Regions from separate parts of the Streptomyces sp. NPDC046712 genome, predicted to be linked through region 1. Evidence: riboswitches for the same ligand, from Rfam matches in the RefSeq annotation. Region 1 holds a riboswitch; each other region holds the start of a gene.
The links. A riboswitch is a leader RNA that binds a small molecule or an ion and turns the genes downstream of it on or off. The one in region 1 is predicted to bind thiamine pyrophosphate.
Positions count from the first base shown of each region.

Region 1 (3,266 bases):
CCTTCCATCTCCCCGGAGATGCGCCTGTGACCTGGGCGTTCGGGAGAGAGCTGCTGCTGGACGGGATCAACCGACCGAGCGGGGACGGCGATGTGCACATCGCGCCGACCGATGCCGAGGTGCTGTCGGACGTCTCCATCCGGCTCCAGGTCGGCAGTGACCGGGCGCTGTTCCGTGCCAGCGCCCCGCCGCTCGTCGCCTTCCTCGACCGTACGGACAGGTTGGTTCCTCTCGGTCAGGAACGGACACTGGGCGACTTCGAGGACAATCTGGAAGCCGCGCTCGGCCGGATTCTGGCAGAGGAGAACGCGGGCTGAGTGGCTCCCCAGGCACCCCGTCGAGGAGGGGACCGGGGGAGATCACTTGGCCCGGCGGCGGCGTCCACCCCTGGATGAACGCTTCTCCGGAGCCCGGTCGCCCGGCCGGTCGGCGGAGACCACCAGGGCGGCGAGCGCGGTGGTGACGGGTACCGAGGCGACCAGACCGATCGATCCCACCAGCGTCCGGACGATCTCCTCCGCGACCAGCTCGCTGTTGGCCACCGTCCCCACGCTGCTCTGCGCGATGGAGAAGAGCAGCAACAGGGGCAGGGCCGCACCGGCGTAGGCGAGCACCAGGGTGTTCACCACGGACGCGATGTGGTCGCGACCGATCCGGATCCCGGCCCGGTACAGCGCGCGGGGCCCCATCCGGGGGTCGGCCTGGTGCAGCTCCCACACCGCCGAGGTCTGGGTCACCGTCACATCGTCGAGGACACCGAGCGATCCGATGATGATGCCCGCGAGCAGCAGACCGGACATGTCGATGTCCGGGTAGAGGCCGTGGATCAGACCGGTGTTGTCGTCCGTGTTGCCGCTCAGCGAGGCCCAGCCGATGAAGAGCGAGCCGAGCAGTCCGATCAGAAGCAGCGAGATCAGCGTTCCGAGCACCGCGACCGAGGTGCGGGCCGACAGGCCGTGGCACATGTAGAGCGCGATCAGCATGATCGCGCTCGATCCGATCACGGCGACCACCAGCGGATTCGAACCCTGAAGAATCGCCGGGAGGATGAAGAAGGTCAGGATCAGGAAGCTCAAGGCGAGCGAGATCAGTGCCATCACTCCGCGCATCCGGCCGACGAGCACGACCACGACCGCGAAGATCAGAGCGAGGACCGTCAGCGGAACCTTGCGGTTCACATCCGTCACCGAGTACTGCAGATCGCGCGGGGCGTCGGGGGCGTACGCCACCACCACGCCCTGCCCCTGGTCCAGTTGGCGCGGCGCGTCCGGCTGCACGATCTCCGTGAAGGTACGTCCCTTGTCCGGGCCGCTGGTGACCTCGATCGTCGCCTTCTCGCACTGCCCCTGCTGGGCGTCGACGGCCTCGCGGCCCTCGGGGGTGGAGGTGTCCCCGGTCGGCGGGACCTGGGCGGCGTTCACATCCTTGCAGTCGACCTGCTCGACCGAGACGACCTCGCCCTGGTACGTCTGCCGATCGAAGCCGACGCCGGTGCGCTCGTGTTCCGGGGCGCCCCCCGGCCACAGGACGACGAGACCGACCACCACGGCCGTGGCGAACGGGATCAGGACGGCGGCGATGACCCTGCGCAGATGCCGCGAGACAGGCGCGGCCGGCCCATGGCTGTGGGTATGGCCGTGCCCGTGGCCCGCGTCACCATGTCCGTCGTGGCCGTCGGGTTCTGGGGTCTGCTGCGAGGAAGTCACCGACCGATCATCGCAAGAACGGTGGGGGCCCACTGTTCAGCACGGCCGGATTGACGCTAGCGTGGTGGCACCTTTGCACACGCGGGAGCTCGGAGCACCGGGCTGAGAGGGCGCTGATCACCGTACGCGCGTACATGACGTACGTACGGGAGGAGGCTGCGCCGACCGCCGAACCTGTTACCGGGTAATGCCGGCGTAGGGAGATCGGTCTCATGACCATTCAGGATGCACGCACGCCTGCCACCAGCCAGGACGAGCGCAAGCCGGGCTGGCACAAGGGATATGTCGAGGGCTCGCGCCCCGACCTCCGAGTGCCCGTCCGACAGGTGCACCTCACCAACGGCAAGGACGTGACGCTGTACGACACGTCCGGTCCGTACACCGACCCCACCATCGACACCGACGTACGGCGGGGCCTTCCGCCGCTGCGCGAGAACTGGATCATCGGCCGCGGGGACACCGAGGAGTACGCGGGCCGGCCGGTCCGCCCCGAGGACGACGGCATCAAGCACACCTCGCCGCGCGGGGGCCTGAAGAACCTCGACGCCGTCTTCCCCGGCCGCCCGCGCCAGCCCCGCCGGGGCCGCGACGGGGCGGCGGTGACGCAGCTCGCGTACGCCCGCCGGGGCGAGATCACCCCGGAGATGGAGTACGTCGCGATCCGCGAGAACGTCTCCCCCGAGGTCGTACGGGAGGAGATCGCCGCAGGTCGCGCGGTGCTCCCGGCGAACGTCAACCACCCGGAGATCGAGCCGATGATCATCGGCAAGCGGTTCCTGGTGAAGGTCAACGCCAACATCGGCAACTCCGCCGTGACCTCCTCGATCGAGGAGGAGGTGGAGAAGATGACGTGGGCGACCAAGTGGGGCGCCGACACGGTCATGGACCTGTCCACCGGTCGCAACATCCACACCACCCGCGAGTGGGTGCTGCGCAACTCCCCCGTGCCGATCGGCACCGTGCCGCTCTACCAGGCCCTGGAGAAGGTCGACGGCAAGGCCGAGGAGCTGACCTGGGAGATCTACAAGGACACGGTCATCGAGCAGGCCGAGCAGGGCGTCGACTACATGACGGTGCACGCCGGCGTGCTGCTGCCGTACGTGCCGCTGACCGCCCGCCGCAAGACCGGCATCGTCTCGCGCGGCGGCTCGATCATGGCCGCCTGGTGCCTGGCGCACCACAAGGAGAACTTCCTCTACACGAACTTCGAGGAGCTCTGCGAGATCCTCGCGACGTACGACGTCACGTACTCGCTGGGCGACGGTCTGCGCCCCGGTTCGATCGCGGACGCCAACGACGCGGCGCAGTTCGCGGAGCTGAAGACGCTCGGTGAGCTGAACACGATCGCCAAGCGCCACAACGTGCAGACGATGATCGAGGGCCCGGGCCACGTCCCGATGCACAAGATCAAGGAGAACATCGACCTTCAGCAGGAGATCTGCGAGGAGGCGCCGTTCTACACCCTCGGCCCGCTGACCACGGACGTCGCTCCGGCGTACGACCACATCACCTCGGGCATCGGCGCCGCGATGATCGCCTGGTGGGGCACGGCGATGCTCT
Region 1 covers NZ_JBEYYW010000003.1:236,224-239,489, forward strand. The annotation lists gene ABZ939_RS05600 (SsgA family sporulation/cell division regulator) at 1-317, shown strand, start outside; gene ABZ939_RS05605 (YibE/F family protein) at 360-1,706, opposite strand; TPP riboswitch at 1,778-1,925, shown strand; gene thiC (phosphomethylpyrimidine synthase ThiC) at 1,919-3,266, shown strand, end outside.

Region 2 (3,266 bases), on a different contig from region 1:
CGTGGACAAGCCTGCCATCCCGGACTGACAGTCGGTAGTCGAGCCCTAGAGGACTGCCGCCTTCAGGGGGACGGAGGGGTCGGCGGCCCGCTCCGGGTCGATGCGGGTGCCGGACTCGATCAGCTTGCGGCCCTGGGCCAGGTCGCGGGGGCGTCCGACGGCGAGCAGGGCGACGAGGACGCCGTCGCGCAGCCAGAGCGCGGACCAGGAGGGTCCGGCCGGGTCGCCGCGCCGGAGCAGCTCCGTGTCGCCCGCGTGGTGTCCGGCGTACTGCACGAAGCGGCCGAACTGCTCGGACCAGAAGTACGGCACCGGGTCGTACGGCCGGGGGGCCTCACCGATGATCTCGGCCGCGACGGTGCGCGGCCCCTGGAGCGCGTTGTCCCAGTGGTGGACCAGGAGCCGCCGGCCGTAGCGGGCGGAGGGGAAGGAGGCGCAGTCGCCGACTGCGTACACGTCGGGCAGGGAGGTGCGCAGCCGCTCGTCGGCGGTGACGGAGCCGTCCGTGTCGAGGGCGATGCCGGAGCCGGCGAGCCAGCGGGTGGCGGGCCGGGCGCCGATGCCGACCACGACCGCGTCGGCGGTCAGCTGCCGGCCGTCGGTCAGGACGACCGTGCCGGGTTCGACGCCGGCCACACGCGCGTGGGTGAGGAGTTCGGCACCGCTCTCGTCGTACCACTGCGCCATGGGGGCGGTGACCTCGACGGGGAGCGCGCCCGCGAGCGGGCGGTCGGCGGCCTCGACGACGGTGACGGCGCACCCCGCCTCGCGGGCGGCGGTGGCGAATTCGGCGCCGATCCAGCCGGCACCGACCACGACGATGTCGTGGCGCCGCTCCAGGACGGGCTTGAGGCGGGCGGCGTCGTCGAGGGTGCGCAGCAGATGGACTCCGGGCACGCCCTCGGTGCCGGGCAGAGTGACCGGCTCGGCGCCGGTGGCGAGGACCAGGACGTCGTACGGGACGGGCCCGGCCTCGGTGTCGACCTCGTGGTCGTCGGCGCGCAGGCCGGTGACGTCGAGACCGAGGCGCAGCTCGATGGAGAGGGCCTCGAAGTCGACGTCGAAGGCGGAGTCCTCGGCCTTGCCGAGGAGGACCGCCTTGGAGAGGGGCGGCCGGTCGTAGGGCTGGTGCGGCTCGGCCCCGATGAGGACGACCGGGCCGGTGAAGCCCTGTTCGCGCAGGGCGACGGCGGTCTGCACCCCCGCCATGCCGGCGCCCACGATCACGACCCGCTGCTGTGCCTGCTTCTGCTCGCTCACCCGATCACCTTACAAATCTGATACTCCGTCAGGAAGGCAGTTGCTCGACCACACTGGTGCCGGCGCCCTCCTGGGACTCCCATGCCCAGGTCTCCTCCAGCCGAACGCGCCCGTCCGGCAGCTCCACCACGGTCGAGACGCAATGCCCGGAAGAGGTGGATCCGTCCTGCTTCAGCTGGACGTACCGGAAGTCGAGCCGGTCCCCCGCGCGCGTGCCGACGAGATTCCCCCGGACGACGTCCCCGCCGGCGTACTCGGCCCAGATCCGGCCGTCCTCCTCGTGGTACGTGAAGCGGGTACGCGTACCGACCTGACCGGGCGCCTGGTCGGCGACCGGGGCGAGGACCAGTCCGTCGAGAGATCGAGCCACAGCGGAGGCTCCCTTACTGGGCGTCGGGGGCGGGGGATAGTCTGACCGTCAACGTAGAGCACTCGCGGGAGCCCGGACGCACCGGGCTGAGAGGGAGGCTGGCCGGCCTCCGACCGTACGAACCTGATCCGGGTCATGCCGGCGAAGGGAGGGGCTGGACGCCCATGTCGCGTACATGCAGTACATCTGACGTTCTCGTCATCGGGGGCGGAATCATCGGTCTGGTCACGGCCTGGCGGGCGGCGCAGCGCGGGCTGCGCACCGCGGTCGTGGACCCGGAACCGGGCGGCGGGGCCGCCCGCGTGGCGGCCGGGATGCTGGCCGCCGTCACCGAACTCCACTACGGCGAGGAGACCCTGCTCGCCCTCAACCTCGCCTCCGCGCGCCGCTATCCGGACTTCGTCGCCGAGCTCCAGGACGCCACCGGGCACGACGTGGGCTACCGCGCCTGCGGCACACTCGCCGTCGCGCTCGACGCCGACGACCGGGCGCACCTGCGCGAGCTGCACGCCCTGCAGACCCGCTGCGGCCTGGAGTCGGAGTGGCTCAGCGGGCGCGAGTGCCGCCGACTGGAGCCGATGCTCGCTCCGGGGGTGCGCGGCGGACTGCGGGTCGACGGCGACCACCAGGTCGATCCGCGCCGGCTCGCGGACGCGCTGGTCGTCGCCTGCGAACGGGCCGGGGTGGTCTTCCACCGGGCCCTGGCGGAGCGGCTGACGGTGGTACGGGACCGGGCGACCGGCGTACGGCTCGCGGACGGCGCCGCGCTCGAGGCGGACCAGGTCGTGCTGGCCGGCGGCAGCCTCAGTGGCCGGCTCGCCGGCGTACCGGAGGAGGTGCTGCCGCCCGTACGCCCCGTGAAGGGGCAGGTGCTGCGGCTGACCGTGCCGCGGGCGTACGCCCCGTTCCTGTCCCGGACCGTCCGGGCCGTCGTGCGCGGCAGCCATGTCTATCTGGTGCCGCGCGAGAACGGCGAGCTGGTGGTCGGCGCGACCAGCGAGGAGCTGGGCTGGGACACCACCGTCACGGCGGGCGGTGTCTACGAGCTGCTGCGCGACGCCCATGAGCTCGTGCCGGGCATCACCGAGCTGCCGCTCACCGAGACCCGCGCGGGCCTGCGGCCCGGCTCGCCGGACAACGCTCCGCTGCTCGGCCCGACCGCGCTGCCCGGCCTCCGGCTGGCCACCGGCCACTACCGCAACGGGGTCCTGCTCACCCCCGTCACCGGCGATGTGATGGCCGACCTCCTCACCACCGGCGTGCTTCCGGACGAGGCCCGCCCCTTCACCCCCCGCCGCTTCTCCCCCGTACGTCAGGAGCAGCCCGCATGAACGTCCCGACGAACGTCCCGACGAACGTCTCCGTCAACGGCGAGGCACACGTCCTCACCGCACCCACGACCCTCGACTCCCTGGTCGCGACGCTGACGGCGGCGCCGTCGGGCGTGGCCGCGGCCGTCAACGAGACCGTCGTGCCGCGCAGCCAGTGGTCCGCGACCGTCCTCGGCGAGGGCGACCGGGTCGAGGTCCTCACCGCCGTGCAGGGGGGCTGAGCGCGATGTCCGACGACTCATTCCTCCTCGGGGGTACGGAGTTCTCCTCCCGCCTGATCATGGGCACGGGCGGGGCCCCCAGCC
Region 2 covers NZ_JBEYYW010000037.1:54,920-58,185, reverse strand. The annotation lists gene ABZ939_RS33470 (Rv2175c family DNA-binding protein) at 1-1, opposite strand, end outside; gene ABZ939_RS33465 (FAD-dependent oxidoreductase) at 46-1,260, opposite strand; gene ABZ939_RS33460 (hypothetical protein) at 1,289-1,630, opposite strand; TPP riboswitch at 1,685-1,797, shown strand; gene thiO (glycine oxidase ThiO) at 1,795-2,961, shown strand; gene thiS (sulfur carrier protein ThiS) at 2,958-3,182, shown strand; gene ABZ939_RS33445 (thiazole synthase) at 3,188-3,266, shown strand, end outside.
Region 2: another riboswitch for thiamine pyrophosphate. It lies ahead of thiO (glycine oxidase ThiO); the one in region 1 lies ahead of thiC (phosphomethylpyrimidine synthase ThiC).

Region 3 (3,266 bases), on a different contig from region 1:
GGAGCCCGCCGCGCCCGACGAGCGCGAGGAAGGCCGTGCCGACCATGACGGTCGGCATCACGAACGGCACGGTGACGACGGCGCGCAGCAGCCCTTTGCCGGGGAAGTCGAAGCGCGCGAAGACGTACGCGCCGGGCAGCGCGATCAGCAGGGTCAGGCCGGTGGAGGCGAGTGCCTGCCAGAGCGTGAACCAGAGGACGTCGAGGATCTCCGGCCGGCTCAGCGTCTCGCCGAAGCGGCCGAACTGCCACGCGCCGTCGACCCGCAGCCCGCGCTCGACGATCGAGGCGACGGGCCAGGCGAAGAAGAGCGCGAAGAAGGCGACGGGCACGACCATCAGGCCGAGCCGCGCCGCGCTTCCCCTGCGGTCGGGAACTACTTCAGAACGAGCGACGACCACTGCTGGATCCACTGGTCACGCTTCTCGGCGATCTTCTCGGGCGCCATGGTCTGCGGCTTGTCGATCACCACACCGTGCTTGGTGAAGAGTTCGGGCAGGGTGGCGTCCTTGGCCACCGGGTTGACGAACATCTGCAGCGGCATGTCGTCCTGGAACTTCTTGGAGATCAGGAAGTCGATCAGCGCCTTGCCGCCCTCGGGGTTCTTCGCCCCGTTCAGCAGTCCGGCGAACTCGGTCTGCCGGAAGCAGGTGCCGGTGGAGACCCCGGTGGGGGCGTCCTTGGGCTGCGGCTCGGAGTAGAGGACCTCGACCGGCGGGCTGGAGGCGTACGAGACGACCAGCGGCCGGTCTCCCTTGGCCTTCTTGCCGCCCGCGGAGCCGGAGAACTCCTGGTTGTAGGCGAGCTCCCAGCTGTCGACGGTCTTCACACCGTTGGCCTTGAGCTTCTTCCAGTAGTCCTGCCAGCCCTCGTCGCCGTACTGAGCGGCGGTGCCGAGCAGGAAGCCGAGGCCCGGGGAGGACCGCTCGGGGTTCTCGACCACGAGCAGGTTCCTGTACTCGGCCTTGGTCAGGTCCTCGAAGGTCTGCGGGGGCGCGAGCTTCTTGTCGGCGAAGTACTTCTTGTCGTAGTTGACGCAGATGTCGCCGGTGTCGATCGGGGTGACCCGGTGCTCCTTGTCGAGCTGGAGCTCGGCGGGGGTCCGGTCCAGGCCCTTCGCCTCGTAAGGGACGAAGATCCCGTTGTCGAGGGCGCGGGAGAGCAGGGTGTTGTCGACGCCGAAGAACACGTCGCCCTGCGGGGAGCCCTTGGTCAGGATCTCCTTGTTGACGGCCTCGCCTGCGTCGCCGCTCTTCAGCACCTTGACCGTGAAGCCGGTCTGCTTCGTGAACTCCGCCAGGACCTCCTTGGAGGCGTTGAAGGAGTCGTGGCTCACGAGGGTCACGGTCTTGGGGGCAGGGGCGTCGGCCTTGTCCTCGGATCCGCCGCAGGCGGCGAGGGTGGTGACCCCCAGCGCGGCGGCGATCGCCGCGGCGCCCATCTTCTTCGTGCTCACTGGAATTCCTCCTGGGTATGACCAGGAAGAGACGCGGCCCTGCCCGCGGCCGGTGATCATGGCCGCGGGCAGGGCGCTACAGCTCGAGTAACGACCGAACTTCCTACCCAGAATGACCTGGGCGAGGTTCAGAGGGTCTGCGGCCTGACGGTGCCGCACTCTCAGCGCTGTGGCGCTCCCCTGTCGGAATATGCATATGTTCGAGCTCAGACTACAAGGTCAGCGTTCCGACGCCGCCAGCTGTCCACAGGCACCGTCGATCTCCTGCCCGCGGGTGTCACGGACGGTGACCGGAACACCGTGGGCGGCGATGGCCTCGACGAACGCCTTCTCGTCCTCGGGACGGGAGGCGGTCCACTTCGACCCCGGCGTCGGGTTCAGCGGGATCAGGTTGACGTGCACCCGCTTGCCCTTGAGCAGCCGCCCGAGCAGGTCGCCGCGCCATGCCTGGTCGTTGATGTCGCGGATGAGGGCGTACTCGATGGAGATCCGGCGGCCGGACTTCTCCGCGTACTCCCAGGCGGCGTCGAGGACCTCGCGGACCTTCCAGCGGGTGTTGACGGGCACGAGGGTGTCGCGCAGCTCGTCGTCGGGCGCGTGCAGCGAGACGGCGAGCCGGCACTTGAAGCCCTCGTCGGCGAAGCGCAGCATCGCGGGCACGAGACCGACGGTGGAGACGGTGATGCCGCGCTGCGAGAGCCCGAGCCCGTCCGGCTCGGGGTCGGTCAGCCGGCGGATGGCGCCGACGACCCGCTTGTAGTTGGCGAGCGGCTCACCCATGCCCATGAAGACGATGTTGCTGAGCCGCGCGGGCCCACCGGGCACCTCGCCGTCGCGCAGGGCGCGCATCCCGTCGACGATCTGGTGCACGATCTCGGCCGTCGACAGGTTCCGGTCGAGCCCGGCCTGTCCCGTGGCGCAGAACGGGCAGTTCATCCCGCAGCCGGCCTGCGAGGAGATGCACATGGTGACCCGGTCCGGGTACCGCATGAGCACGGACTCGACGAGCGTGCCGTCGTGCAGCTTCCACAGCGTCTTACGGGTGGTGTCGTCGTCGCACGAGATGTGCCGGACCACGGACATCAGGTCGGGCAGCAGCTCCCCCTGCAGCTTCTCGCGCGAGGAGGCGGGGATGTCGGTCCACTCGGCGGGGTCGTGGGCGTACCGCGCGAAGTAGTGGGTGGACAGCTGCTTGGCGCGAAACGGCTTCTCGCCGATCGCGGCGACGGCCTCTTTGCGCTCGGCGGGCGTGAGGTCGGCAAGGTGCCGCGGCGGCTTCTTGGCTCCGCGGGGGGCGACGAAAGTGAGTTCTCCGGGCTTGGGCATGGTGGTACCAGTGTCGCAGACGGCAGCCCGTGGCCCGGTGTCGACGACTGCCCGCCGTCAGGGCCCTGGTCGGCCGGGCTGAGTCTGAGGGATCCGCGAGGTGAAGAACATCGCCAGGACGGAGGCGAGCGCGAGGATCGCGAGGGCGGCCCGCAGGCCGTCGAGTCTGGCCTCGGCGTTCGCGTCCAGTGCGGCCTCGGCCACCTCCGGGCTCGTGCCCGCCTCGTCGAGGGCCGTCCGGAGCTGGGCGTCCGAGAGGAAGGGAATCCCGCTCGACAGTTCGACGGCCGCCTTGTTCTTGACCTCGGCCGGAACCGCCGCGTTCTGCTCGACACTCGCCAGGAACGACGACGTGAGCGCGGCGATCATGAGCGACCCCGCCAGTGCCGTACCGATCGAGGAGCCGAGGTTGGTGACGGCGTTCTGGATGCCGCCGACCTCCGCGCTCTGCCGGTCCGGTACGGCCGAGACGGTGACCGCACCGA
Region 3 covers NZ_JBEYYW010000005.1:157,920-161,185, reverse strand. The annotation lists gene ABZ939_RS09225 (iron ABC transporter permease) at 1-337, opposite strand, end outside; gene ABZ939_RS09220 (thiamine ABC transporter substrate-binding protein) at 376-1,440, opposite strand; TPP riboswitch at 1,538-1,647, opposite strand; gene rlmN (23S rRNA (adenine(2503)-C(2))-methyltransferase RlmN) at 1,675-2,781, opposite strand; gene ABZ939_RS09210 (MFS transporter) at 2,839-3,266, opposite strand, start outside.
Region 3: another riboswitch for thiamine pyrophosphate. It lies ahead of ABZ939_RS09220 (thiamine ABC transporter substrate-binding protein); the one in region 1 lies ahead of thiC (phosphomethylpyrimidine synthase ThiC).